DNA from 2 places in the Amycolatopsis sp. NPDC114484 genome. Region 1 is predicted to be linked to the other one. Evidence: riboswitches for the same ligand, from Rfam matches in the RefSeq annotation. Region 1 holds a riboswitch; the other holds the start of a gene.
What was found. Region 1 has a riboswitch for cobalamin ahead of metE (5-methyltetrahydropteroyltriglutamate--homocysteine S-methyltransferase). Riboswitches for the same ligand answer to the same signal wherever they lie in the genome.
Positions count from the first base shown of each region.

Region 2: another riboswitch for cobalamin. It lies ahead of ACZ7SW_RS00840 (hypothetical protein); the one in region 1 lies ahead of metE (5-methyltetrahydropteroyltriglutamate--homocysteine S-methyltransferase).

Region 1 covers NZ_JBVKDQ010000015.1:93,973-108,086, reverse strand. Annotated here, with positions in the region: gene ACZ7SW_RS31210 (ribonucleoside-diphosphate reductase subunit alpha) at 1-918, shown strand, start outside; gene ACZ7SW_RS31205 (ribonucleotide-diphosphate reductase subunit beta) at 933-2,006, shown strand; cobalamin riboswitch at 2,322-2,542, shown strand; gene metE (5-methyltetrahydropteroyltriglutamate--homocysteine S-methyltransferase) at 2,633-4,906, shown strand; gene ACZ7SW_RS31195 (cytochrome P450) at 5,162-6,565, shown strand; gene ACZ7SW_RS31190 (diguanylate cyclase domain-containing protein) at 6,812-8,665, shown strand; gene ACZ7SW_RS31185 (MBL fold metallo-hydrolase) at 8,669-9,508, opposite strand; gene ACZ7SW_RS31180 (D-2-hydroxyacid dehydrogenase family protein) at 9,505-10,491, opposite strand; gene ACZ7SW_RS31175 (MFS transporter) at 10,484-11,737, opposite strand; gene ACZ7SW_RS31170 (TetR/AcrR family transcriptional regulator) at 11,871-12,473, shown strand; gene ACZ7SW_RS31165 (peroxiredoxin) at 12,499-12,957, shown strand; gene ACZ7SW_RS31160 (GNAT family N-acetyltransferase) at 13,095-13,619, opposite strand; gene ACZ7SW_RS31155 (LCP family protein) at 13,693-14,114, opposite strand, start outside.
Region 2 covers NZ_JBVKDQ010000001.1:159,176-173,289, reverse strand. Annotated here, with positions in the region: gene purF (amidophosphoribosyltransferase) at 1-1,075, shown strand, start outside; gene purM (phosphoribosylformylglycinamidine cyclo-ligase) at 1,107-2,177, shown strand; gene arfB (alternative ribosome rescue aminoacyl-tRNA hydrolase ArfB) at 2,211-2,639, shown strand; gene ACZ7SW_RS00850 (GNAT family N-acetyltransferase) at 2,636-3,367, opposite strand; gene ACZ7SW_RS00845 (Gfo/Idh/MocA family protein) at 3,557-4,453, opposite strand; cobalamin riboswitch at 4,482-4,628, shown strand; gene ACZ7SW_RS00840 (hypothetical protein) at 4,642-5,292, shown strand; gene ACZ7SW_RS00835 (CbiQ family ECF transporter T component) at 5,279-6,358, shown strand; gene ACZ7SW_RS00830 (ABC transporter ATP-binding protein) at 6,355-7,953, shown strand; gene ACZ7SW_RS00825 (ECF transporter S component) at 7,950-8,735, shown strand; gene ACZ7SW_RS00820 (alpha/beta fold hydrolase) at 8,728-9,561, opposite strand; gene ACZ7SW_RS00815 (3-hydroxybutyryl-CoA dehydrogenase) at 9,630-10,490, opposite strand; gene ACZ7SW_RS00810 (DUF3073 domain-containing protein) at 10,605-10,787, opposite strand; gene ACZ7SW_RS00805 (DUF8083 family protein) at 10,995-11,891, shown strand; gene ACZ7SW_RS00800 (asparaginase) at 11,872-12,816, opposite strand; gene ACZ7SW_RS00795 (RsiG family protein) at 12,813-13,379, opposite strand; gene ygfZ (CAF17-like 4Fe-4S cluster assembly/insertion protein YgfZ) at 13,429-14,114, opposite strand, start outside.

The DNA.
Region 1 (14,114 bases):
GCGCAGGAGCGCGGCCAGTACCAGACGTTCGAGGGTTCCTTGTGGAGCAAGGGAATCCTGCCGATCGACTCGATGCAGCTGCTGATCGACGCCCGCCAGGGCGACGGCCTCGACGTGGACACCTCCACGACGCTGGACTGGGCCCCGCTGCGCGAGCGCGTCAAGACCGTCGGCATGCGCAACTCGAACGTGATGGCGATCGCGCCGACCGCGACGATCTCCAACATCTCCGGCGTCGGCCAATCGATCGAGCCGCTGTTCCAGAACCTGTACGTCAAGTCGAACATGTCCGGCGACTTCACGGTTGTGAACCCGCACCTGGTCAAGAGCCTGAAGGCGCGCGGCCTGTGGGACGAGGTCATGGTCAGCGACCTGAAGTACTTCGACGGCAGCCTCGGCCAGATCGACCGCGTGCCGGACGACCTCAAGGCGCTGTACGCGACCGCCTTCGAGATCGAGTCGAAGTGGATCGTGGACGCCGGTTCGGTGCGGCAGAAGTGGATCGACCAGGCGCAGTCGCTGAACCTGTACATCGCGGCTCCGAGCGGGCGCAAGCTCGACGAGCTGTACCGCTACGCCTGGCACAAGGGTCTCAAGACCACGTACTACCTGCGGGCGCAGTCCGCGACGCACGTGGAGAAAAGCACCCTGCGCGGCACCGACGGCAAGCTGAACGCCGTCTCCGCCACCCCGGCCCCGGCCGCTCCGGCTGCCGCTGCCCCGGCCGCCGCGCCTTCCGCGGCGCCGTCGCCCTCGCCGTCCGCCGCGGTTCCGGCCGCCTCCCCCGCGCCGTCGCCGTCGCCCGCCGCGGCGGTCCCGGCGGAGCCGAAGGAGATGCCGAAGACCGACGTCGACTTCGTCGCCACCGAGGGCGCCGCCTGCCGGATCGACGACCCCGACTGCGAAGCCTGCCAGTAAGGAATCCCTGAACCATGACGAACGTGGAAACGACGGACGCGACCGGCCTCGGCGAGATCGAGGTCGGCGCGGCCCGGATCAACGTCGACGACAAGCGGATGATCAACGCGCGCGCCGACGTCAACCAGCTGCTGCCGATGAAGTACCGGTGGGCGTGGGACAAGTACCTCGCGGCGTGCAACAACCACTGGATGCCGACCGAGGTCGCGATGCAGGCCGACATCGCGCTGTGGAAGTCGCCGGACGGCCTCACCGAGGACGAGCGGCAGATGCTCAAGCGCAACCTCGGCTTCTTCGCCACGGCGGAGTCCTTGGTGGCCAACAACATCGTGCTCGCGGTGTACCGGCAGATCACCAACCCGGAGTGCCGCCAGTACCTGCTGCGCCAGGCCTTCGAGGAGGCCGTCCACACGCACACCTTCCAGTACATCTGCGAAAGCCTCGGCCTGGTCGAGGGCGAGCTGTTCAACATGTACCGCGAGGTCCCGTCCATTTCGGACAAGGACGCGTGGGCGCTGAAGTACACGCAGAACCTGGAAAACCCGGACTTCGAGACCGGCACACCGGAAGCGGACCGGGCGTTCCTGCGCGATCTCGTGGCGTTCTACGTGATCTTCGAGGGCATGTGGTTCTACACCGGTTTCGCGCAGATCCTGTCGCTGGGCCGGCGGAACAAGATGGTCGGCATCGCCGAGCAGTACCAGTACATCCTGCGCGACGAGTCGATCCACCTGAACTTCGGCATCGACTGCATCAACCAGATCAAGATCGAGAACCCGCACCTGTGGACTGAAGAGTTTCAGGCCGAGGTGCGAGGAATGCTGCAGGACGCGTGCGAACTGGAAGTCAAGTACGCCCGCGACACCATGCCGCGCGGCATGCTCGGCCTGTCGGCGGACCTGTGCGAGCAGTACATGCACTTCATCACCGACCGGCGCGCACAGCAGATCGGACTGTCCCCGATCTACGGCGAGAACGAGAACCCGTTCCCGTGGATGTCGGAGGCGATGGACCTGAAGAAGGAAAAGAACTTCTTCGAAACCCGCGTCATCGAATACCAGTCCGGCGGCGCACTAGACTGGGACTGATCCACCCCCGAGGCACCCCCTGAAACTCGGCCACGCCTGCCAAGGCGTGGCCGAGTTCGTCTACCCCGGCAAAAACACCAGCCCAGCAACCCACAGCACCGTGCAGCCAGCCCCCACCCCGCACCCCGATACGAAGCCTCCCTGCGGTCTGGGGTTGCTTGTCAAGGCATCTTTCCCGCCTTGACAAGCAACCCCAGACCGTCAGCACAATCAAGCTTCGGGGTGCCCCCACGCAACAACGAGGAGCAACGTCGCCGCCAGGCGACGAGCCAACTCCCACCCTCCAAAACACCCCCACCTCGCACCAAACCCGCTAAACTCTCCCCCGCCACTGGTTCGCCAGGACGCAGCCGCGTCCCGGCGAGGCAACAGGGAACCCGGTGCGATTCCGGGACTGCCCCGCAGCGGTATGTGGGAACGAAAGCTGTCACCGCGAAAGCGGTAAAGCACTGGGCACCCCGCCCGGGAAGCGACAGCCGGTAGGCACGAGCGACCCGCCCACGAGTCCGAATACCTGCCAATGGCACGCACGCCGACGGCGTGCGTGAGTCCGGGCCTCGCGGGACAGGGCACCGACCGAAGCACGGCTTTCCGCGTGCCCGGACTCTTCCGGCGAGCACGTGAGGATGCATGCTGTGAACCCCCTCGGCACCACCGTTCTTGGCTACCCGCGAATCGGCCCAGCCCGAGAACTGAAACGGGCGCTGGAGTCCTACTGGGCAAGCAAGAGCACCGAACAAGAACTACTGGCCACCGGTCGACGGCTGCGCGAGCAGACCTGGACCACCCTCCACGACCAAGGCCTGGACTCAATCCCGTCCAGCACTTTCTCCCTCTACGACCAAGTACTGGACACCGCCGCACTGTTCGGCGCACTGCCGGAACGCTTCACCCGGCTAGGCATGTCCCCGCTGGACACCTACTTCGCCGCCGCACGCGGAGTCCCGGACGCCCCAGCGCTCGAAATGACGAAGTGGTTCGACACCAACTACCACTACCTAGTCCCGGAACTGGGCCCGGACTCCCGATTCGCACTCACCGGCACCGCACCGATCGACGAGGTGCGCGAGGCTCGCGCGCTCGGGATCACGCCGCGTCCGGTGCTCGTCGGACCGGTCACCTTCCTCTTGCTGGCCAAGGCGACCGAGCCCGGATTCAGTCCGCTGGAACTCCTCGACGAATTGCTGCCCGCGTACACCGAGTTGCTGGGCAAGCTGGCCGACGAGGGCGTCGAATGGGTACAACTGGACGAACCAGCGTTCGCCGCCGACCGGACGACTCCGGAGCTCAACGCACTCACTCGCGCATATCACTTGCTAGCCAAGGAAAAGCACCGGCCGAAGCTCCTCGTGGCCGGATACTTCGGCGGACTCGGCCGAGCACTGGGCGTACTGGCTCGCTCCCCCATCGAAGCGGTAGCCGTCGATCTCGTAACCGATGCATCCTTTGTGGACAAAGTCGCGACGGAAGGAGCGTTGCGAGACAAGGAGGTACTCGCCGGAGTCGTGGACGGCCGAAACGTCTGGCGAACCGATCCGGACGTCGCACTGGCCCGCGCAGCACGGCTGAAGAACACTGCAGCGCACGTGAGCGTATCGACGTCCTGCTCGCTGCTGCACGTGCCCTACGACGTGGAAGCGGAGACAAATCTCGCCCCACGGCTGAAGAACTGGCTCGCCTTCGCGCGGCAGAAGGTAGACGAGGTCGTCCTGCTCGGCCGAGCGCTAAACGGCGAGAACGTCGACCTCGGCCCGGCACAGGCCGCCGTCGCCGACCGAGCCCGGGCCGCCGAGCTGAACGACGCCGACGTCCGAACGCGCGTCGCAGCTCTCCAACCACAAGACATCGTCCGCACGCCATATGCCGAACGTGCTGCGGCCCAACAGAAGTCCCTGAACCTGCCCCCACTGCCGACCACCACGATCGGTTCCTTCCCGCAGACCGGCGAAGTCCGTCGAGCCCGCGCCGCACACCGCGCGGGCAAGCTCGACGACAACGGCTACCGAACCGCGATGCGCGCCGAGATCGAGCGCGTCGTGCGGCTGCAGGAAGACCTCGGTCTCGACGTCCTCGTGCACGGCGAACCCGAGCGCAACGACATGGTCCAGTACTTCGCCGAACAGCTGACCGGGTTCGCGGCGACGACGCTCGGCTGGGTCCAGTCGTACGGATCCCGCTGTGTCCGCCCGCCGATCCTGTTCGGCGACGTGTCCCGGCCGAAGCCGATGACCGTCGAATGGGCCCAGTACGCGCAAAGCCGCACCGACCGGCCGGTGAAGGGCATGCTGACCGGCCCGGTCACGATCCTGGCCTGGTCGTTCGTCCGCGACGACCAGCCGCTGGCCGACACCGCGCGCCAGGTCGCGCTGGCCGTCCGGGACGAGGTCGCGGACCTGGAGGCGGCCGGGATCCGGATCGTGCAGGTGGACGAACCCGCGTTGCGCGAACTGCTTCCGCTGCGCGCGGCGGACCGCGAGGCGTACTTCGACTGGGCGGTGCCCGCCTTCCGGCTGGCCACGTCCGGCGTCGCGGAAACCACTCAGATCCACACGCACATGTGCTACTCCGAGTTCGGCGACGTGCTGCCCGCGATCGACGCTCTCGACGCCGACGTCACGAGCATCGAGGCCGCCCGCTCGAAAATGGAGGTGCTCGCCGATCTGAACGAAGCGGGCTTCGGCCGCGGCGTCGGGCCCGGGGTGTATGACATCCACTCGCCGCGCGTGCCGGACCGGGACGAGGTGGCTGGTTTGGTGCGCACGGCGCTCGGCGCGGTTCCGGCGGAGCGGCTGTGGATCAACCCGGACTGCGGCCTCAAGACCCGTGGCTACGCCGAGGTCGAGCCGGCATTGCGGCATCTCGTCGGCGCGGCCCGGGAACTGCGCGCCGACCCTCGCTGACCTGACCGGTGCCGGGCGGCGCGGCCAGCCGCCCGGCACCGGCCCGAGGATCACCCGAACGGCACGCCCGCAAGTATTGTCACAGCGTCAATAACAGGGGACCGTGGAGGCGGCCGATACCCTGGCCGGGAGGTGGTCGCCATGGCGGACGTGACCGGAAAGACGGCAATCCCCGCGCCGCGCGGCGCGCTCGGGCGGGTCGCGCACGCCGGGAGCGACGGCGTCACCCGGCTCTCGGAGAACCTGCGCGGGCGGATGCCGCCGCTGACCGCGATCCCGTTGCCGCGCAAGGTGGACGAACGCTGGCTCGGCGCACGCTGGCCGGTCCGCGAACTCGCCGCGCCGCCCGCGGGCAGCGGGCTGAAACCGGTGCTCGGCGACGACGGGCCGCCGCTGATCGGCCACACGCTCGACGGGATGCGGTTCGGCCTCGACTTCAGCCTGCGCCGCTTCGAGCAGTACGGCCCGGTGTCGTGGATGGGCGTGTTCGGCCAGCGGCTCGTGACGCTGTCCGGGCCTGAGGCCACCCAGGCCGCGCTCGTGAACAAGGACAAGGCGTTTTCCCAGGAGGGCTGGAAGTTCTTCATCGAGCGGTTCTTCGAGCGCGGGCTCATGCTGCTCGATTTCGGCGAGCACCACCTGCACCGGCGGATCATGCAGGAGGCGTTCACCCGCGACCGGCTCCGCGGCTACGTCGCGCAGATGGGCCCGGCGCTGCGCGAGGGCGTCGCCGCGCTGCCGTCCGGCCGGCCCCAGCTGTACTGGGCGTTCAAACAGCTGACACTGGACGTCGCGACGCAGGTTTTCATGGGCATGCGCTCGACCGCCGACGCCGAGCGCATCAACCGCGCGTTCGTGGCCGCTGTGCGCGCCGGTACGGCCGTGGTGCGATATCCGGTGCCCGGCGGTCGCTGGGCCGCGGGTTTGCGCGGCAGGCGGACGCTGGAGCGCTATTTCGGCGAGAACCTGGCGGCGAAGCGCGACGCGGACGGCGACGACCTGTTCTCCGCGCTCTGCCACGCGGCCTCCGAGGACGGCGACCGGTTCAGCGACGCCGACATCGTCAACCACATGATCTTCCTGATGATGGCCGCGCACGACACGACCACCATCACCGCCAGCGCGATGGCCTACTACCTCGCGAAACACCCGGAATGGCAGGACCGCGCCCGCGAGGAGTCGCTGCGCCTCGGCGACGACCTGCCGGACCTCGAAGCACTGGAAAGCCTCGAAACGCTGGACCTGGTGATGAAGGAGGCGCTGCGGCTGCGCGCGCCGGTGCCGTCGCTGGCCCGAAAGACCACAAAGGACACTTCCGTGCTCGGCCACTACCTGCCGGAAGGCACGCTGGTCGGGGTTTCTCCGACGCTGAACCACTACTCCCCCGAGCACTGGACCGATCCGCTGCGCTTCGACCCCGAGCGGTTCGGCCCGGACCGCCGCGAGGACAAATCGCACCGGTTCGCGTGGATGCCGTTCGGCGGCGGCGCGCACAAGTGCGTCGGACTGCAGTTCGGCGGCCTGGAAGTCAAGGCGCTGATGCACGAGCTGCTGCGGGCGCACCGCTGGTCGGTGCCCGAGGACTACGTCGCCAAATGGGACTACGTCTCGCTTCCGGTGCCCGCCGACGGGCTCCCGGCCCGATTGGCCTATCGTTGACGGCCGCCGAGCGGGACAGAAAGGTCGACAACTGGAGACAAAACCACAGTACAGGCCACCTTCGTGTACTCAAGGTGACTTGATGTCACCAGTTGTGTAGTGCCCATCACTCGTTCAGCCGGTAGACACCCTGTTTGGTCCGTGATGCCGTGGCATCACTTATGGCCGACTCGTACCCAGTGTGGGTCCTCGGATCCTCCGCACCGGGCCTGAGCTGGTCTTTGTCCGCGTATGAAGAGGTGGAGAGTGCCGGAGCCTGGTGCCACGCCAGGGTTGGTCGACGTCGCGCGCAAGTACGCGGCGGCGCTGACCGACACCAACGGAGTAACGCTCCCTCCCGCCGAGGTGGAGCGGATCCTGCTCGACTTCGCCGGAGAGGTCGCCGAGCGTCCCGAGGACGCCGGCGCCACGCGCCGGTTCACCGCGCTCTTCTCCTCCGCGCCGATCGGCATCGCGCTCACCGGCCCGGACGGGACCGTCGTCGAGGCGAACGCCGCGCTGGCCCGGCTGCTCGGCACGTCCGTGATCGAGTTGCGGGACAAGCACATCGCCGATCTCGCCGCCGGTCCGCAGGACGCCGAGCGGCTGCGCGCCGCGCTCGACGGGCTGCCGCTCACCGGCGACGCCCGCCGGACCGTCCGCGCCGTGCACCTCGCCCACAGCCGCGACGGCGGGCTCACCACGAACGTCACGATCACCTCGCTGCCCGGCGACCGTCCCGGGACGTACTTCCCGGTGGTCATGGCCGCCGATGACGACGACGTGCATCTGCTCGGCGAACGGCTGCGCCACCAGAACCTGCACGATTCGCTGACCGGGCTGCCCAACAGCGCCGCGTTCACCGCCCAGCTCGAACTCGCGCTCGGCTCGGGCGGCTCCTCCGAGATCGCCTTGCTGTACCTGGACATCGACGGGTTCAAGGTGATCAACGACGGGCTCGGCGCCGGCATGGGCGACCAGGTGCTGAAGGCGATCTCGAGGAAGCTGAAGTCGGTGTTCGACGGTCAGCACGAGGGCTACGTCGCGCGGCTGTCCGGCGACGGCTTCGCGGTGCTGCTGCGCGGCCCGGAGCTGACCGCGCAGAAGACGGTCGTGCTGGCCGACCGGGTGCTGGAGGAGCTCAGCGAACCGGTGTACGTCGAAGGGCACGGCATCGGTGTCAGCGCGAGCATCGGGATCGTCGTGCGCCCGGCGAACGAAGGCAGCCACGGCGATCTGCTGCGCGCGGCCGAACTGGCGCTGCACCGCGCCAAAGAGGCGGGCAAGGCGCAGTGGATGCTGTTCGATCCGCAGCTCGACGCGCGCGACCGCAACCGCTACCAGCTCGGCGCGGTGATCGCCGGGGCGCTGGAGAACGGCGAGTTCTCGCTGATCTACCAGCCGACGGTCAAACTCGCGAAGCCGGACGAGATCGCCGCGGTGAACGCCGGGCTGCTCTGGAGCCACCCCGAACGCGGCGAACTCGGCCCCGAGGAGTTCTACCCGCTCGCGCAGACCACCGGGATGACCGTGCCGCTCGGCAAATGGCTGCTGCAGGAGTCGCTCGGCGCGACCGCGCGCTGGCGCGAGCAGTACGGCCCCGCCGCGCCGGACGTGTGCATCCGGCTGCCGAAGCGGCTGGCCACCGACCCGGATCTGGTGCTGCTGGTCAAAAACCAGCTCGACCGGCACCGCCTGCCCGCGCGAGCGCTGCGGCTGTGCACCGACCGCGCGTCGATGTTCGACGGCGAGGGCGAACTGCTGGACTCGTTCACCGTGCTCGCCGACCTCGGCGCGCAGCTCGTGCTCACCATCTCCGGATCGTCCGACCTGGAACTCATCCCGCGCTACCAGCTCCCGGTCAAGCACGTCATCCTGAGCGGCCCGGTCGTCGACGCACTGGCCGGGCCCGATCCGGCCGAGACCGACGTGCGGCACCTGTCGCAGCTGGTCACCCGGGCGAAGGAGCTGGGGCTGCGCATCGGCGCCGAGGGCGTGCGCGACGACCAGCACGCCGAACGCCTGCGAGAGCAGGGCGTCCTGGCGGCGCGGGGTTCGTTCGTGGCGGAGTCCGCGACGGGCGACGAGGTCGACGAAATGATCGCCCGGCACGCCAGCTGACGTTCACTCCCGCCAGGGACGCCAGCGACCGGAGCTGTCGACGGTTCCCAGTTGCTGATCGGCGAAATGCACCCCGAACCCGAAGACGCCGTCCTTGGCCAGGTACTCGACGAGCTGGCGGCGCGAGCGTTCGGCGGCCGCCCGGTCGGCGTCGAGGACGACCTCCCAGTCCGGGTGCTCGACCTGGACCGGCGAGTGCATCGCGTCGCCGAAGGCCACGATCTCCCTGCCGTCGCCGGTGTCGAGGATCCAGGCCGTGTGCCCGGCGGTGTGCCCGGGAAGCGACCACGCCCGCACGCCGTCGGCGATCTCCTCGCCGTCGGACACCGCGGCGGCACGTTCGTCGTGGCCGGCCAGCACCGCCGGTTCGCCTTCTCCCAGCACCCATCGGGCGTGGGGGAACAGGCTTCGCCCGCCCTCGACCGCGTCAGGCCGTGCCCAGCCGCTGTGGTCCTCGTGAAGGTGGGTGAAGGCGACCGTGTCGAGCGCGGCCGGGTCGACGCCCAGTTCGGCCAGCGCCTCCGGCAGGCTCCGCACGTGGTGGAACGAGTCCTGGAAGTGCGCGGTTTCCTCGCCGGAGATGCGTCCGTGGCCCGCGTCGATCAGCAGCCGGGTCCGGCCGCGTTCGACGAGCAGGGCTCCGCAGCCCATGGCCAGGTGGCCGCGCGGAGTCGTGTGGGGCTTTTCCCAATCGTCCTCGGTCGAAAGCGGGTAGACCCGGGTCGGGATCATCGCCACGGCCGCGTCGGGGACGTAGCTCAGGGTGAGTTCGCCGACGGTGCGGGTCCAGAGTCCGGGCATCCGGGCCGCCGGGTGGTCCGGGGTCTGCTGCGCGTGCGTCATGCCGGGGACGTGCCTTTCTTGTGGTCGAGTTGCCGGATCGGGGTGCCGGCGGCGTAGGAGAGGACGGCTTCGAGCGCGTCGCGGTAAAAGATGTCGTAGGTTCCTCCCGTGACATAGCCCAGGTGCGGGGTGAGCACAGTGCGCGGGGCGCCGCGCCAAGGCGAATCGGCCGGAAGCGGTTCGGCGGAGTACACGTCCAGGCCCGCGCCGCCGATCGTTCCGGCGTGCAGTGCGTCGAGCAGGGCGGCCTCGTCGACCACCGGGCCGCGAGAAGTGTTGACCAGCAAGGCATCCGGACGCAGGAGTGCCAGTTCCTCGCGGCCGAGCAGGCCGGTGGTGCTCGGCGAGAGCTTGAGATGGACCGTCACGACGGCAGAAGTGGCGAGCAGTTCTTCCTTGCCTACGGGGACAACGCCGAGGGAGCGGGCATGCCCGGGATCGAGGTGCGGGCTCCATCCGACGACATCCATGCCGAATGCCAGCCCGATCCGGGCCACCGGCGCACCGACCCCGCCGAGCCCGATGACGCCGAGGCGGGCGCCGTGCAGATCGCGTCCGACGGTCCGTTGCCAGGCGCCCTCGCGGACGCCCCGGTCCTCGGCGGGAATGTGCCGGGCGAGGGCGTGGATCAGGCCCCAGGTGAGTTCGACCGTCGAGGTCAAGCCGCCGCCGCGAGTCCCGGACACGACGATCCCCCGTTGCCGGGCCGCGGCGACGTCGATGGCGGCGTTGGCGGGACCGGTCGTCACCAGCAGGCGCAATTTCGGCAGCCTGGCGAGGACCTCCGCCGGGAACGCGGTGCGTTCGCGCATGGCCACGACGACATCGAACGGTTCCAGCGCGGCGATCACGTCGGCCTCGTCGCCGAGATGCCCGGTGAACACGGTCAGCTCGGCGCTGCCGGGCAACGCGCTCCAGTCGGCGTGCCGGTGCGCCGCTTCCTGATAGTCGTCGAGAACGGCGACCTCGCGGATCTCAGGCATGGTTGTGCTCCTCCACGAGGGCTGCGGCGTGCAAGGGATCGGACGGGCTGGGACGGCGGAGTTCGAGAACCCAGATCCCGATGCCGGCCAGCGCGACGACAGCGCCGAGCCCGCAGACGCCGAGCCATCCGACGAGCGGGTAGAGCGCGGCGGTCGCTGCGGAAGCGATTGCGCTGCCCAGGAAAGCAGCGACCATCAGAGCCGTCGTGACCCGGCTCCGGGCGTGCGGGGCCCGGCGGTAGATCGCGCTCTGGTGGCTGATCAGCAGCGACTGCTGAGCGAGATTGACCGCCATGATCCCGACGATCAGCGCGACCGCGCCGACGGCTCCGCCGACGACGGCGAGCGCGAGAATTCCCCAGCTGAGCAAGAGCAGGATCACTCCGGCCGTGCCGACCTGCCGTCCGCGGCCCCGGTCCGCCAGCCGTCCCGCGACGACGGCGGCGCCTGCCCCGGCGATCCCCGCGAGGCCGAACAGTCCGATGGCGGCCGGACGGTAGTCGTACGGCGGATCGGCGAGCAGGAACGAGGACGCCGTCCACAGGACGGTGAACGCGGCCATGCCCGCCGCGGCGAGTCCCATTCGCCTGCGCAGCAACGATTCGGTGCGCACCAGGTGCAGGACCGACCGCAGCAGCCGCGGATACGGCGTCCGCTCCGGCGCCGGAACCCGGCGCAGCACCAGCCGCAGGACCACGGCGAGCACCGCCATCAGCACAGCCGCGACGACGAACACCAGTTGCCAGCCGCCGGCCTCGGCGAGCAGCCCGGCCACGACGCGAGCGATCATGATCCCGATGAGCAGCCCGCTCATGACCGTGCCCACCACGGAACCGCGCTCGTGGTCCCCGGCCAGCGACGCGGCCATCGGCACCACGATCTGCGCGACGGCGGAAGTCACCCCGACGACGGCGATCGCGGCCAGCAGCGGCCCGAGCGACGGGGACGCTGCCGCGGCCAGCAGCGCGACGGCGGTCAGGCCGAGCAACAGGCTGACCAGGCCGCGCCGCTCCCGCACATCCCCCAACGGCACCAGCAGCGCCAGCGAAAGCGCGTAACCGACCTGCGAAGCGGTGACCACCAGGCCGCCCGCCGCCTCGGAAACGCCCAGCGCCCGGGACAGGACCGGCAGCAACGGCTGCGCGTAGTAGATGTTCGCCACCGCCGAGCCGCACACCACCGCCAGCAGCCACACCGTCGGCCTGCCGAGCCTCGCCCGGCCCGCCACCACTTCTGGATCGACCATGCCAGAAATGCTACGCACGGATCGGCGGATATGCGGAACGATCGATCCAAAAGTGTCCGGCGGCACATCCCCGCCGGACCCGCGGACCGGAAGACCTACGATGGGGCGACCGGGCGACGCGGGGAGGGATTCGATGGTGCGCACAGGCCGGCCGCGCGCGTTCGACCTCGACCAGGCGCTGGAATCCGCCTTGCTGGTCTTCTGGGAACACGGGTACGAGGCGACGTCGCTGGCGCAGCTGCGCGAGGCGCTCGGCGTGTCGTCCGCGAGCTTCTACGCCGCTTTCTCGTCCAAGGAAGACCTGTTCGCGCGCGTCGTCGAGCGCTACATATCCGGCTACGGAATGGTGGCAGGCCATCTCGCCGACAAAGACCTCACGCCCCGGGAGGCGATCGAACGCTTCCTGCGCGCCTCAGTGGCCATGCAGACCGATTCCGCGCACCCGCTCGGCTGCCTCCTGATCATGACCGGCACCCTCACCGGCCAGGCCAACGCCCGCGTCCGCGCGCTCCTCGCCGGATACCGGGACATCCAGCGCCGGAACCTCCTGGCCCGTATCGAACGCGCCGTCGCCGACGGCGAACTTCCGCCGGATACCGATGCGGCGGCACTGGAAACGCTGTTCCACATGTTCGTCGCGGGCATCTCCACCGAGGCCCGCGACGGCGTGCCCGCGAAGACGATCGACGGCGCGCTGGACCACCTGATGCGCCTGTGGGACTCCCTCGCCCGCTGACCCTCTCTGGAAGGACCTCTCCGCGATGCAGCCTGGCGACCTCGCCCCCGACTTCACCCTGCCCGACGACCAGGGCGTGGAACGCACCCTGTCGGGTTTCCTCGCCGACGGCCCGGTCGTGCTGTTCTTCTACCCAGCCGCGATGACGAGCGGCTGCACCGCGGAAAGCTGCCATTTCCGGGACCTGGCCGCGGAATTCGCCGAGGCGGGCGCGCAGCGCGTCGGCATCAGCCCGGACGCGGTCGGCAAGCAGCGCGAGTTCTCCGCGAAGCACGGTTTCGACTATCCGCTGCTGTCCGATGTGGACGGTGTGGTGGCGAAGCAGTTCGGCGTGTGGCGCAAAATCCTGCCCCTGCACACGAAACGGCAGACCTTCGTGATCGGGACGGACCGGCGGGTGCTGGACGTGGTCAAGAGCGAGCTGAACTTCACCGCGCACGCTGACCGGGCTCTGCAGGCACTACGGGACCACACCCCCGCCTGACCCGCCGGGCGCGCGAGAGTTCTCGCCAGCCCGATCGACTCGGTGCGCGCTGCCGAAGGTCCGTGAGGGGAACCCTGAGGGACTCTGATTCCCTCAGGGTTCCCCTCACGGACTTTTCCGCGGGAACGAAACCAGCGTCACGCGGGCCGATCGAGCCGCCACACGACGTTGACCCCGCTGCACGCCGACGGCAGCGGCGGCTCGGCCTTTTCCTCACCCGCCCGCGAGAACCCCAGCCGAGCCGGAACCGCCCCGCTGCGCACATTCAGCGAGTCGTGCTTGATCAGCACATGCGTGGCGCCCAGCTGCCAAGCCCGCTCGATCAGCAGCGCACTAGCCCGGGTCACATAACCCTTGCCAGTCTGGGTTTTCGCCAGCCAATACCCGATCTCGCGCCCCTCGCCGCGCGCCATCAGGCCAGCGCTGCCCGCCAGTTCCCCGTCGGGCCCGAAGACCGCGTAGTGGTGCGCTTCCCCGCTCTCCCACTGTTCCGCGACGTGCCGGACGAACTCGTCGCCCTTCGCCTGGTCGTAGCCGTCGATCGCCCAGGGCAGCCAGGGGCTGATGTGGTCGAGCGATCCCACGACGGCGTCCACGAGCAGGCCCCGGTGCTCCGGAAGCCAGCGAACGAGGGTGATCACGCCGTCGGTGAGAGTGTCCATGCGGTCATCCTGACAGCAGAAACGGCGGCAAGCTCGCGAATTAAGCGAAGCCTGCCGCCGTCCCCGGCGAACATCAGTTCATCACGATGTCCTTCGGCACCTCGGTGTCGTTCTTCAGCGCGTCGAACAGCTGCCCCGACTTCTTCTTGTCCCAGTGCTGCGCGGACGCGTCGGTCAGCGGCACCGTCGTGGTCGTGACCCCGTCGGACGAGATGCCGCGCATCGCGATCGCCAGGCCGGCCAGGTTGTGCACATGGTCGCCGGTGTCCATGGTCAGCGCGTCCGGCGCGGAACCCAGCAGCGGGAAGAAATCGAAGGGGTTCAGCAGCGTCCAGGGGCTCGCGATCTGGCTCACCAGCGCGCCGATGAACTTGCGCTGGTTCGCCACCCGGTCGAGGTCCGAGCGCGGCGTCGCGTCGGCGTGCCGCATCCGGACGAAGCCGAGCGCCGAGCGTCCGTCGAGCTTCTGGCAGCCCGCCTTGATGTCGATGCCGG
Region 2 (14,114 bases), on a different contig from region 1:
CGACTCCGACCTCGTCTGCGGCCTGCTCGCCGCGAACGCCGCCGACAAGGGCATCGAGGCCGCCGCGCTCGAGCTGCTGCCGACCCTCAAGGGCGCGTTCTGCCTGGTCTTCGCCGACGAGAACACCCTGTACGCGGCCCGCGACCCGCACGGCGTGCACCCGCTGGTGCTCGGCCGGCTGGAGCGCGGCTGGGTCGTGGCGAGCGAGACCGCCGCGCTCGACATCTGCGGCGCGTCTTTCGTGCGCGAGGTCGAGCCGGGCGAGCTGATCGCGATAGACGCCGAGGGGCTGCGTTCGTCGCGGTTCGCCAACCCGGAGCCCAAGGGCTGCGTCTTCGAGTACGTATACCTCGCCCGTCCGGACACGTCGATCGCCGGCCGCAGCGTGCACGCCACGCGCGTCGAGATCGGCCGCAAGCTGGCCGTCGAGCACCCGGTCGACGCCGACCTCGTGATGCCGGTGCCGGAGTCCGGCACCCCGGCCGCGATCGGATACGCGCAGGGCTCCGGCCTGCCGTACGGCACCGGTCTGGTCAAGAACGCCTACGTCGGGCGCACCTTTATCCAGCCGTCGCAGACCATCCGGCAGCTCGGCATCCGGCTGAAGCTGAACCCGCTGCGCGACGTCATCCGCGGCAAGCGCCTGGTGGTGGTGGACGACTCGATCGTGCGCGGCAACACCCAGCGCGCGCTCGTGCGGATGCTGCGCGAGGCCGGCGCGCTCGAGGTGCACGTGCGGATCGCGTCGCCGCCGGTGCGGTGGCCGTGCTTCTACGGCATCGACTTCGCCTCGCGCGCCGAACTCGTCGCCAACGGCGTCGACCTCGACGGCATCCGCCGTTCGATCGGGGCCGATTCGCTCGGCTACATCTCACTGGACGGCCTGGTCGCGGCGTCGGAGCAGCCGAAGTCGCGGCTGTGCACGGCCTGCTTCTCCGGCGAGTACCCGATTCCGCTGCCCGAGGACGCGCTCATCGGCAAGCACCTGCTCGAAAGCATGGACGCCGCAGGTGGCGCGGCGACTCCGGTCAGCGCCGCCGGGTACGGTGCCGAAGACGCCGTCCGGCGTCCGTGAACCAAGCATGTCCAGTAGGGAGTCCGCTTCCGTGAGCGAGTCCACGAGCGCCACGTACGCAGCCGCCGGGGTCAGCATCGACGCCGGTGACCAGGCCGTCGAGCTGCTCAAGCCACACGCCGAGCGGGCCACGAGGCCCGAGGTGCGCGGCGGGGTCGGCGGTTTCGCCGGGCTCTTCTCCCTCAAACTCGACAAGTGGAAAGAGCCGATCCTCGCCTCCTCCACGGACGGCGTCGGCACCAAGATCGCGGTCGCGCAGGCGCTCGACAAGCACGACACGGTCGGCATCGACCTGGTCGCGATGGTCGTCGACGACCTCGTGGTCACCGGAGCGGAGCCGCTGTTCCTGCAGGACTACATCGCGGTCGGCAAGGTCGTGCCGGAGAAGATCGCGGCGCTGGTCGGCGGCATCGCCGAGGGTTGCGTCCAGGCTGGTTGCGCGCTGCTCGGCGGCGAGACGGCCGAGCACCCCGGCCTGATGGGCGAGCACGACTACGACCTGTCGGCCACCGGCGTCGGCGCGGTCGAGGCGTCCGCGCTGCTGTCGCCGGAGAAGGTCCGCCCCGGTGACGTCGTCATCGCGATGGGCTCGTCCGGCCTGCACTCCAACGGCTACTCGCTGGCCCGGCACGTGCTGCTGGACATCGCGCGGATGCCGCTGGACGGGCACGTCGAGGAGTTCGGCCGCACCCTCGGCGAGGAACTGCTCGAACCCACCAAGATCTACGCGAAGGACTGCCTCGCGCTGGTCGCCGAGACCGAGGTGCGCACGTTCGCGCACATCACCGGCGGCGGCCTCGAGGCCAACCTCGCGCGCGTGATGCCGCGCGGCCTCGTCGCCAAGCTCGAACGCGGCACGTGGACGCCGGCCCCGGTGTTCGCGCTGATCGGACAGCGCGGCAAGGTCGAGCGCGCGGAGCTGGAGAAGACGTTCAACATGGGCGTCGGCATGGTCGCGATCGTGTCGGCCGAGGACGTCGACCGGGCGCTGGCGGTGCTCACCGCGCGGCACGTGCCCGCTTGGATCCTCGGCGACGTGCAGCCCGCCGAAGACCCGGACGGCCCGCGCGCGGTGCTGTCCGGCGACCACCCGCGGTTCTGAAAGCCGCTTGCCACGTCTTGAGACACTGAAGACATGGCGGAGGACGTACGCGTCGGCGCCCGGTTCGTGATCCCGGGCACCGAACTGCGAGAGCGGTTCTCCCGGTCCTCGGGGCCGGGCGGACAGGGCGTGAACACGACGGACTCGCGCGTCGAGCTGTCGTTCGACGTCGCGGGCTCCGCCGTGATCCCGCCCGCGCTGAAGGAACGCATCACGACTCGCTTGGGCACCCGTCTGGTCGACGGAGTGCTGACCATCGCGGCCAGCGAATACCGCTCCCAGCTGATGAACCGCGACGCGGCCCGGGAGCGGTTGGCCGACGTGTTGGCGAAGGCCTCCGCGCCGCCGTCGGCCAAACGGCGTCCCACCAAGCCTTCGCGAGGCTCGAAGGAACGCCGTCTGGCAGCGAAGAAACGCCGCAGCGACGTGAAACGCGGCCGCGGCGGCCGGTACGACGATTAGCTCAGCGACAGGTGCACGCACTCACCGGCGACTTGGTAGCCGGCACGGCGATATACCGTCCCGATACCGACATCGCCCGGCGTGAGGAACGCCGTCCGCGCCCCGCGTTCGTGGGCGAGGCGCGTTAGGTGCGCGGTGATTGCCGCCGCGACGCCTTGGCCGCGGTACTCGGCGGCCACCGCGATGCCGACGATTTCCGTCGCGCCGGACACGATGTCCAGCGCGACTCCGCCGCCCACAATGGTTTCGCCGTGTTCGGCTAGGACGGTCAGGTAGTCGCGGTTGCGTTCGAGATCGGCGTCCGACACCTCTGGCGGCTCTCCGAACGCGACGTTTTGCACGGACCGCAGGCGGCGGAATTCGTCGTCGGACAACGGTTCGCGCAGCTGAATGTGTTCCGGGGCAAGGCAATCGACGCGGTCTTCAGCAGTGCAGGTCATCACCGGCACGCGTCGTTCCAGCGTGAACCCCGCGCCGACAAGGGATTTCTCGACCTCGGGAGCGGCTTCGGTGAAGAACTCCAGCCGGGGCAGGAGATTTCGTTGCTGGTAGGCGGAAACCAGGGCCGCGACGTCGGCGGACGAGGGCTTCGCGCCGTCGTCGGGGATGGCGTAGTTAGCCATCGGATGAGAGCTGTCTTGGGCGAAAGTGGCCAGGAACGGGCCGATTCGCTCGGTGTCGCGGCCGATCGGTGCGGTGGCGCGGACGTATGCCTGAAGGGCGGACATCTCTGGTGGAAGCCTTTCGAGGAAGAAGGAATGCGCAGGCAACAAAAAACCAGGCAGGGCGAACCCCACACCGGCGCGCGGCGCCGAACAGCTCAGGCCAGGCGGCCGGAGTGGGCCGTGGCGGAGCACATAGGCATTCCTTCGTCCGAAACGAACTTCCCGTTCATCGTCTCAGGATGGGCAAGCGAATTAACGATTGAGCGCGGCGCGCGCCTGGTCCACGATCCGAGCGAGGTGCACGCCCCGCCGGACATCGCAGGGATGCGTGGTCGTTCCGCACGACACCATCGCGGCGAAATCGTCCAGCAGCGCGGTGTACGCGTCGTTCGCCGTGCCGGTACGGCCGAGAGTGCGCAAGCCGTGCTCGCCGAAGACCGAGTACTCGACCACCGTCGGCTGTACTGGCAGGCGCAGGCTGAGCGTCGCGGTGCTCGTGATGCCGCCTTCGTGTTCGAGCAGCAGCTGCCACAGGTCTTCGGGACCGCGGTGCGCGGCAAGGACGTCGGTGATCGGGCCGAGGGCTGCGTCGAGCAGGTCGAACGCGTGCGGGCCGATGTCGGCGAGCGCGCCGCCAGCCGGATCCTGCCGCCAGGCGGAGGTCGCGTATTTACCGGCGAGCAGAGCTCCGGACAGCCATCGCGCACTGCCGCCGCGCCAACCGCCAGCCGCGGTGACGCCGTCCAGCCAATCGCGCGTTTGCTGGGCGAACCGCAGCGTCAGCATCACCAGCGACGCGACGCCAGCGGACGTCACGGCGTCGGCGAGGCGCTGCGCCGTGGCGAGGTCGGGGGCGATCGGTTTCTCGAGGATCAGGTGCTTGCCCGCCTCCGCGGCCCGGGTCGCCAGCTCGGCCTGCACGGCCGGCGGCACGGCGAACGCGAGTGCGTCGACCTGCTCGAACAGCTCGTCCAGATCGCTGGTGGGCACGGCGTCGTAGGCCTGCGCGAGCGCGGCGGCGGCTTCCGGCCGACGGCTCCACACGGCACTGAGCACGGTCCCTGGATGATCCGCGAGCCCGGGGGCGTGCACCGTGGTGGCCCACGGTCCGGTTCCTACGAGGCCGACGCGCAACTGGTCCTGTCCCACGCCCGGAAGTGTAGGTGTGGCCGCGGTCGCTTCCAGCGGGGCCTGCGGTGCGTTAACGTCGACAAGTTCTTCGCCACGAACGGGGGAAGCCGGTGAGAATCCGGCGCTGGCCCGCAACCGTGAGCGGTCCCCGGGGATCGCGAGCCGGATCGCCCGTCGTGGTCCGATCGATGCGAGGTACATCTGACATGCGGTTCGTGCACGCGCGGCACTGGGGGCGAGTCCTCGCCGGCTGCGCTCTTCTCGTCGCCACCGGTTTGGGCGGGGCGTCCTCCGCCTCCGCGACCACGCCCGGCAAGGGCTCCGACGGCTATTGCCAGGACGACAACGGCGTCACGGTGATCGTCGACTTCCAGGGGCTTGGCGGCGAAACCCTCGTCCGGTGCGCCCCCGGCAAACAGGAAAACGGCGTCACCGCCCTGCAGAACGCGGGCTTCGAACTCACCGGCGCGGGCAAGTACGGCCTGTCGGTGATGTGCAAGATCGAAGGCAAACCCGCCGATCAGACCTGCACCGGGATGCCGCCGGAGAAGGCGTCGTGGAGCTTCTGGACCGCCACCAACGGCGGCAAATGGGAGTCGGCGCAGGTCGGCGCGCAGAGCTGGAAGCCACCGGCCGGCGCGTTCGAGGGCTGGTCGTTCGCGATCGGCAAGTCCTACACCGAATATCCGCCGCCGCGCACCGCGCCGGTGCGCAAGGCCACCGCGCCCGCGCAGGCTCCGGCGTCCACTTCGGACAGTGGCTTCCCGTGGGGCCTGGTGATCGGCATCGTGGTCGTCGTGCTGCTCGTGGTGGCCGGGACGGTCGTCGCGGTGCGTCGCAGGCGTGCCGCGGAGTAGTCCGCGAGCGCTCCATCCCGGCGCGTGGTGGGTGTGGGCGCTCGCGCTCGCCGTCGCCGCGAGCCGGACCACGAACCCGGTGCTGCTCGCCTTGGTGATCGCGGTGGCCGGGTTCGTCGTGGTGCTCCGCCGCGGCGACGCGCCGTGGGCGCTGGCGTTCCGGATGTACGCCTGGATCGCCGGGGTGATCGTGGCCTCGCGCGTGCTGTTCCGGATCCTGATCGGCGGCGAGGACGGCGGCCACGTCCTGTTCACGCTGCCGACCATCCCGCTGCCGAGCGTCGCGGCTGGCATTCAGCTCCTCGGCCCCACTTCGGCCGAGGAGCTGCTCGGCGGGCTCTACGACGGGCTCCGGCTGGCCACGATCGTGCTCTGCATCGGTGCCGCGAACGCGCTGGCGAACCCGAAACGCCTGCTCAAGGCCGTACCCGGGGCGCTGTATGAGGTGGGGACGGCGGTCACCGTCGCGTTGTCCGTGGCCCCGCAGCTGGTCGAGAGCGTGCAGCGGGTGCGCCGCGCGCGTCGGCTGCGGGCGGGCAAGACGCGCGGCCTGCGGTTCGTGAAGGGGATTTTCGTGCCGGTGCTCGCCGACGCCATGGACCGGTCGCTGCAGCTCGCGGCGGCGATGGATTCTCGCGGCTACGGACGGCGCGGCTATCTCTCGCCGCGGGTCCGGATGCTGATCGCGACCTGCGTGCTGGCCGGGCTGGTCGGCGTCGCGGTGGGGGTTTACGGCGTGCTCGACGGGTCCGCGTCGTGGCTCGGGGTGCCGATGCTCGTCGCCGGTCTGGTGCTGGCCGCCGCCGGATTCGTGCTGGGCGGGCGGCAGATCCGGCGCACGACCTACCGGCCCGATCCGTGGCGGTTGCCGGAGACGCTGGTCGCGCTGTGCGGCGTCGCCACCGCGGTGCTCGTGCTGATCGCCGACCCGGTTTCGCTCACCACCCCGGCCAGCCCGCTGACCTGGCCGACGCTGCCGCTGCTGCCGGCCGTCGCGGTGCTGATCAGCGTGCTGCCCGCTTGGTTCGCGCCGCGTCCGGCGCTGGTGTCGGAGGTCGCCCGATGATCGAGTTTTCGCACGTCAGCGTCACGTACGACGGGGCGGACCGGCCGGTGCTCCGGGACGTCAACCTCACGATCGAGGAGGGCGAACTCTGCCTCGTCGCCGGACGCACCGGTGTCGGCAAGTCGACATTGCTCGGCGCGATCAACGGTCTCGTCCCGCATTTCACCGGCGGCACCCTGGTCGGCCGCGTCGAGGTCGCCGGGCTCGACACCGCGACGCATCCGCCACGCGAACTGGCGTCGGTGGTCGGCGTGGTCGGGCAGGATCCGCTGGCCGGATTCGTCACCGACACCGTCGAGGAGGAACTGGCGTACGCGATGGAGCAGCTCGCGGTCGCGCCGGACGTGATGCGTAAACGCGTCGAGGAAACCCTTGACCTGCTGGGTATCGCCGAACTCCGCGACCGTCCACTTCGGACCCTCTCCGGCGGGCAGCAGCAACGCGTCGCGATCGGCGCGGTGCTCACGGCACACCCGAGCGTGCTGGTGCTGGACGAACCGACGTCGGCGCTCGACCCGACCGCCGCCGAGGAGGTGCTGGCCGCGATCACCCGGCTGGTGCACGACTTGGGCACGACGGTCGTCGTCGCCGAGCACCGGATGGAACGCGTCGCGCAGTACGCCGACCGCCTGCTCTACCTGCCCGGCGACGGCACCGTGGTCTCCGGCCAGCCGGCGGAGGTTTTCGCCGAGACCGATGTCGCGCCGCCGATCGTCGAGCTGGGCCGACTCGCGGGCTGGTCGCCGCTGCCGCTGTCGGTCCGCGACGCCCGTCGGCTCGCCCGTCCGCTTCGGGAACGCCTGGCCGAACGTCGCCCTGCTCAGGCGGCACAAAGCTCTGGCGAGGCGGTCCTCACCGCGCGGGGCGTGCGGGTCCGGTACGGCGGGGTGAACGCGGTGCGGGGTGTTGACCTGCGGCTGAACCGTGGCGAGGTCGTCGCGCTGATGGGCCGGAACGGCTCGGGCAAGTCCTCGCTGCTGTGGGCGTTGCAGGGCAGCGGACCCCGGTCCGACGGCACGGTCGACGTGCTCGGCGCGGACCCGAAGGCGCTCCGGACGCGGGCTGCCCGCACGCGCGTCGGCTTGGTCCCCCAGACCCCGTCTGACCTGCTGTACCTCGATTCAGTCGCGGCGGAACTCCGGCAGGCGGACCTCGAATCGGACGTCACCGCGGGCACCGCGCGGAAGCTGCTCGACCGCCTCGTGCCCGGCATCGAAGACGACACGAACCCGCGAGATCTGTCCGAAGGCCAGCGTCTCGCTTTGGTCCTGGCCGTGCAGCTGGCCGCTGCCCCGCCGGTCGTGCTGTTGGACGAGCCGACTCGTGGCCTGGACTACCCGGCGAAACGGCACTTCGCGACCATCCTCGCCGACTTGGCCGCCGAGGGACACGCGGTGCTGCTGGCCACCCACGACGTCGAGTTCGTCGCCTCCGCCGCGCACCGGGTCGTGGTCCTGGCCGAGGGCGAAGTGGTCGCCGACGGTCCGACCGCGGACGTCGTCGTGGCCTCGCCCGCATTCGCGCCGCAGGTGGCGAAGATTCTCGCGCCGGAGCCGTGGCTGACCGTGGACGCGGTGGCGAAGGCGCTGGCGTGACCGATTTCCTGGGTCCAGCCGTCCGCATCCGGCACCGCACGGCGCTGGTGCTGACGGCGGCTGTCGTGGTCGGGCTGGCGATGTTCTGCTGGCCGCTGCTCGCCCGCAGCACCGTCGGCACCTCCGCGCACGTGACCGACGCGCCGTTCGTTTTCCTCGTGACGCTGCCGGTGCTGATCCTGATCGTGCTGGCCGAGCTGTCCAGCGGCGGGCTCGACGCGAAGGCGCTCGCGCTGCTCGGCGTGCTGTCCGCGGTGAACGCCGCGCTGCGTCCGCTCGGCGCGGGCACCGGCGGGATCGAGCTGGTGTTCTTCCTGCTCGTGCTGGCCGGGCGGGTCTTCGGACCGGGTTTCGGGTTCGTCCTCGGCTCGACGTCGCTGTTCGCCTCCGCCCTGCTCACCGGGGGCGTCGGGCCGTGGCTGCCGTTCCAGATGCTGGCGTCGTCGCTGGTCGGCCTGGGTGCCGGGCTGCTGCCGCGCCGGGTGAGGGGCCGGTGGGAGATCGCGCTGCTGGCGGTCTACGGCGTGGTCGCCGCGTACTTCTACGGCCTCGCGATGAGCCTGTTCACCTGGCCGTTCCTGGCGAATCACACCGCGCTGGACTTCGTCCCGGGCGGCCCGCTCGGCGAGAACCTGCACCGGTTCCTGGTCTTCACCGTGCTGACGTCCACCTTGGGCTGGGATACCGGCCGCGCGCTCACGAACCTCGTCGCGATCCTCGTGCTGGGCCCGGCGATCCTGACGGTGCTGCGCCGGGCCGCGCGCCGAGCGGCGTTCAGCTGACCGACTGGCCGATCTTGTCCAGCACCTCGACGAACTGAGCCATCCCGGCCGCGTTCGGGAAGTGCGAGGTGTCGATGTCGTGCACCTCGAACCGCGTGTCGGGAGTGCGCGCGTCGGCCTCGGCGATCATCCGGTCCTGCAGGGCGAGCGGGACCATACGGTCTTGGAGATGCCGGACGTAGAACCGGGGGACGCGCCCCCATCGCTCCGGCGTGCCCCGCGAGTCGGTCGAGCTGCGGCCGATGATGTCGTCCGGGGCCATCGCGTTGAGCAGGGCGTAGAACTCGCCGTCGGTGGCGTCCGCGCAGAGCGCCGCCTTTGCCGTCGTCAGGGTCTCAGCGGTGGAAGTACGCCAGTTGAAGCGCATCGCCCCGATCACCGCCGGGTCGGCCGCGATGAACCCGAACATCGCCCCGACCCGCGACGACGCGGCCTCGGGCGTGGCCAGATACTCCTCCGGCGTCGGCAGGTCGACACAGCAGAACGCGGCGTCGTAGACCAGCGCCGACACCAGCTCCGGCACCTCTTCGGCGACGAGCGTGACCAGCGCGCCGCCGATGCTCGACCCGACCAGCACGACCGGACCCAGCGCCGCGGCCCGGCGCACGACGTCCACAGTGGACGCGACCTGGTCGGCCACGGTCACGCCGGCCAGCGCCGACGGTTCCGTGGAGAACGCGCCGCGATCCTGCGGAGCCTGATACGACAGCCGAAACTGCTGCTCCGGCTGCGGCACCCCCACCCCGCGATACCCGCGCAGCACGAGTTCGGGCGGGGCGGCGGACACGCCGTTGGCACCGGCGGCGAAGACGAACGTCGAAGTCATGCCGCACAGTCAAGCGACCAGCCCGGCCCCGCACAGCGGGGAAAGGTTGATCGGATCCGCGACTAAAGTCAGGAGTAGGAGTAGAACCCGCGGCCGGTCTTCTTGCCGAGCAGCCCGGCGTCGACCATGCGCAGCAGCAGCGGCGGCGACGAGTACAGCGGCTCCTTGAACTCGGCGTACATCGAGTCCGCGATGGCCTTGATCGTGTCGAGGCCGATCAGGTCGGACAGCCGCAGCGGACCCATCGGGTGCGCCGTGCCCAGCTCCATGCCGCGGTCGATGTCCTCGGCCGAAGCGAAGCCCGACTCGATCATCCGGATCGCCGACAGCAGGTACGGCACGAGCAGCGAGTTCACGATGAACCCGGCCCGGTCCTGCGACCGGATCACCGTCTTGCCCAGCGCGCCGGTGGCGTGCTCCTCGGCCCGGCGGGCGGTCTCCTCGCTGGTCAGCAGCGACGGGACCAGTTCGACCAGCGGCAGCACCGGTACCGGGTTGAAGAAGTGGATGCCGACGACCTGCTGCGGACGGCCGGTGGCCATGCCGAGCTTCATGATCGGGATCGACGACGTGTTGGACGCGAACACCGCGTCCTCGCGCTCGACGATCTTGTCCAGCTGCCGGAACACGTCGACCTTGGCCTGCTCCTGTTCCAGGATGGCCTCGACGACGAGATCGCGGTCGGCGAACTCGGCGATGTCCGTGGTGAAGCGCAGCCGCCCGAGCGCCGCTTCGGCGTCCTCGGCGGCCAGCTTGCCGTTGCGGACGCCGCGTTGCAGCGATTTCTCGATGCGCGCCTTGCCCGCGTCGAGAGCGGGCTGGTTCACCTCGGTGACCAGCACGTCCAACCCGGACCTGGCGTGCACCTCGGCGATGCCGGAGCCCATCAGCCCTGCTCCGACCACACCTACTCGTGCGATGTCGCTCACCCGTCCAACTCCTTCGTCACCTCACTGGCAGCAGCAAGAAAACGGGCAGCACGCAACGCGCGAGGGCGTCTCGGACCTAGGTCCGATTCCGCCCTCGCGTGTCGTGTGCCTGCGTCAACGGCGGTACTCGTCGTACCCGTCGTCGTACGGGTCCTCGTACCGCTTGTCGTCCTCGTGGTTGTCCGAGGAACTACTCGACAGCTCGCGCTGCAAAGCATCGAAGTCGGTTTCGTGGGAGCTGTATTTGAGCTCGCGCGCCACCTTCGTCTGCTTGGCCTTAGCCCGGCCGCGCCCCATGGCTCGACCCCCTCGCACAGGGGCGGGGCGGCCGGGGGAATCGGCGGCCCCGCATCGTCTCGACAGTTCTTTCCTGCTGACACCGTACCGTGTCCCGGGGGTTGGATGCGACGTGGCACGGTGTGCTCGTCGCGACAGTGTCCGCCGGACGCCGGTTACCGGCACGTCGATGCCGATCGGCCCTGGTCGGCGTGCCACGATGCTCGGGTGCTCCGACCTTTCGTGGCCTATCTGCGGGTGTACGAACCTCTGCGCGCGCTGGGCGATCCCCCGGCGCAACAGCTGGTCGAGGCCGTTTCCGCGGGCGGGCTCAGCCGGGTCGGGATCGGCGAACGCGAACAGCGGATGTGGCTCAAGTCACAGGCGGCCGCGCCGGTACGGCTGCTGCCCGCGCAGCTGCGCGACGGACGGCCCTCGCCGAGCCTCGTCACCGACGTGCTCGTGCTCGACCCGGCCGACGTCCCGGCGGGCCACACGGCCGAGGGCCCGTTCGCGTGCCCGCTCGAACTGCGCGCCCGCTCGGCCGCCGCGTTGAGCACCTTCCTCGCCGACGCCGAACCGGCGTTGCGGATCACGGTCCTCGACGCCGGCGGCGTCACCGCGGATGGCGCCCGGGCCCAGACCAAGGCCGCGATGACCGATCTCACCGCCGCCGCGGCGCACACCCTCACCACCACCTGGACCGTCCCGCTGCCCTGGTTCTCGCTGGTCGACCCGGACGAGCGCAAGCTCGTGCTCGGCAGCGGCCCGGCCGACCCGACGCGGGAAGCGTCGTGGCGGACGCCGATGTCGGCCGCGCTGCGCCGGGCGTCCGAGGCGGGCGAGCTGATCGAGACGACCTTCGGCGACTCCGGCCCCGGCCGGGTGCTCGCGCAGACCCGCCAGTGGCTGGAGAGCTTCGACCCGGACTCGGTCGTCGAACTGGACTACGGCGGTCTCGTGCAGCTGTTCGCCGACTCGCTGCTGGACGCCGACTCCACCGCGGAGGAGGTCCATGACATCCTCGACGCGCTGCGCACCGGGAACGTCGAGGAGCTGGCCGAGCTGTTTTCGCAGCTGCGCGAGTTCTGGGGCGACCTCGCGGCTAAGGAGCACTCCAACTGACCCGCAGCTCGCCGACCCGCTGACCGCCGCCTCGTATCTCCGGATTGACCAGGTCAGACAGCTCTTCTGGCACCTCGATGCCCAGGCGAGCGAGGACGGTCATGGCCAGCGGTGCCAAGGCCCGCTTCGCACCGTCCGCGATCTTGATCGCGCACGCGGTGCCGTCACCTAGCGCGAACGCCAGGACACCCTCCGCGCCGCTCTTCGACAGCAGTCCGGGCACGGCCTGCATCAGCCGGGTGTCTTCCCGGCCGGTGCCCGCGACCAGCCACGGGTGCTCGCGCATCGCGTCGGCGACTCGGCGTTCGTCGCCGCCCGGCTCGGCCTGGACGAGCCGGCCGAACGACCGCGCCAGGCCGGTCGGCGAGAACGCGAACAGCGGCGCGCTGCAGCCATCGACCCCGACCGCGGCGATGGATTCGCCGGTCAGCTCCTCGACCGTCTTCGCCAGCTGGACCTGCAGCGGATGGTCCGGCAGCTGGTAGCCGTCGGTCTCCCCGCCGTTCGCGACGCAGGTGGCGAGCATCGCGGCGTGCTTGCCGGAGCAGTTCATCGTGATCTTCCGCGGCTCGTTGGCCGCGCGCCGGGCGTCCTCGCCGATCGGCAGCTCAGCCGGGCAGGCCAGCGCCGACGGGTCGAGCCCCGCTCCGGACAGCATCGCGGCGACACGCTCGATATGTCCGGTTTCGCCGGAATGCGACGCGCAGCCCAACGCCAGATCCGCGCCGTCGTAGCCGAGCCCGGCCCGGAGCATGCCGACGCCCTGCAGCGGCTTGTTCGCCGACCGGGGGAAGAACGGGCTGGTCACGTCGCCCGCGGAGAACTGGACGGAGCCGTCCGGCGCGGTCGCGACGAGACATCCGTGATGGACGCTCTCGACGAACCCGTTCCGGACGACCTCGACGAGGATCGGCTGGCCGGTCATTCCTCGACGCGCCCCAGTTCGCTGTCCAGCAGCTGGTCCACAGTGGCCGCTCCGCTGCTGTAGCGCGCGGCGATCTCGGCGTTGAGCGTGTCCATCACGCCTTGGACCTGGCGGCGAAAGGAAGACACAGACACTTCCTCGGCCGCGTATGTGTCCAGCGCGGCGGCGAGCTTGTCGTCGGAAAGCGAGCCGACGTCGGTCAGCCCGGTGTCGCCGATCAGCGCCTCCGCGTGCCTTCGATGCTCGCCCGCGCGGGACGGTTCGAGCTGCTGGTGTCTGCCCGAACCGGCGGCCGGGCCGAGCGCGTTGTCCGCGAGGATCGACGCGAGCCGGTCGACGATGCTGGCTGCCCCGCCGGACGAGCGGCGTTCCTGTTCGGCGCGCACGATGTCGATGCGGGCGTGCAGGAGCCGGCGCAGGTAGGACAGGTCTGTCTCTTCCTGCGCGGCCTCGTCGCGCCGCTCGCGCAGCACCGGGAGCGGCAAGTCGCCTAATCCGGTGAGATATCCCGGGCCGAGGACGCGGTCGATCCGTCGTCGCCCGCCGGGACGCACTTCGATCACGGGCACATCCTGCTCCACATTCCGCGACGACGCTACCGTCGAGTTCACTTCAGCCCCGCAGTCTCTGCGCCGCTTCCCGTCCGGGCGCCGCGTGTTCGCCCGGCACCGAGTCCGGATCGACAGTGGCCTGGACCACTCGGTCCTCGTCTCCTGCCAGCAGTTCCGCCCCGCCCGGGACCGAGCGTTTGACCAGTGCCAGCGCGATCGGCCCGAGTTCGTGGTGCTGCGCGACCGTGCCGATCCGGCCGACCACGCGCTCGCCGAGCTTCACCGGGTCGCCGGTCTCCGGCGTGATCTCCGGCGAACCGTCGAGGTGCAGCAGCGCGAGGTACCGCGGCGGGCGGCCGACGTTGTGCACCTTCGAGACGGTCTCCTGGCCGCGGTAGCAGCCCTTCGCGACGTGCGCGGCCGAGCCGATCCAGCCGACCTCGTGCGGGATCGTCCGCTCGTCGGTGTCGACACCGAGCCGCGGACGCCGCGATTCCACGCGCAGCGCGTCGAAGGTCCAGGAGCCGGCCGGACGCGCACCGGCGTCGGTGAGTCGTTGCCACCATTGAGTGAGCTGAGCGCGCGGCACCACGAGATCCGCGCCCGCTCGCGTCGGCCACGGCATCCGCCGGGCGAATCCGCCTTCGGGCAGCTCGGTCACCGAGTACGGCTCGGCGCCGAGTTCGACGCCGAGCACGCTGTCGGTCTCCGGGCCGAGCACCGAAAGAACGGCCAGTTCTTCCGTCG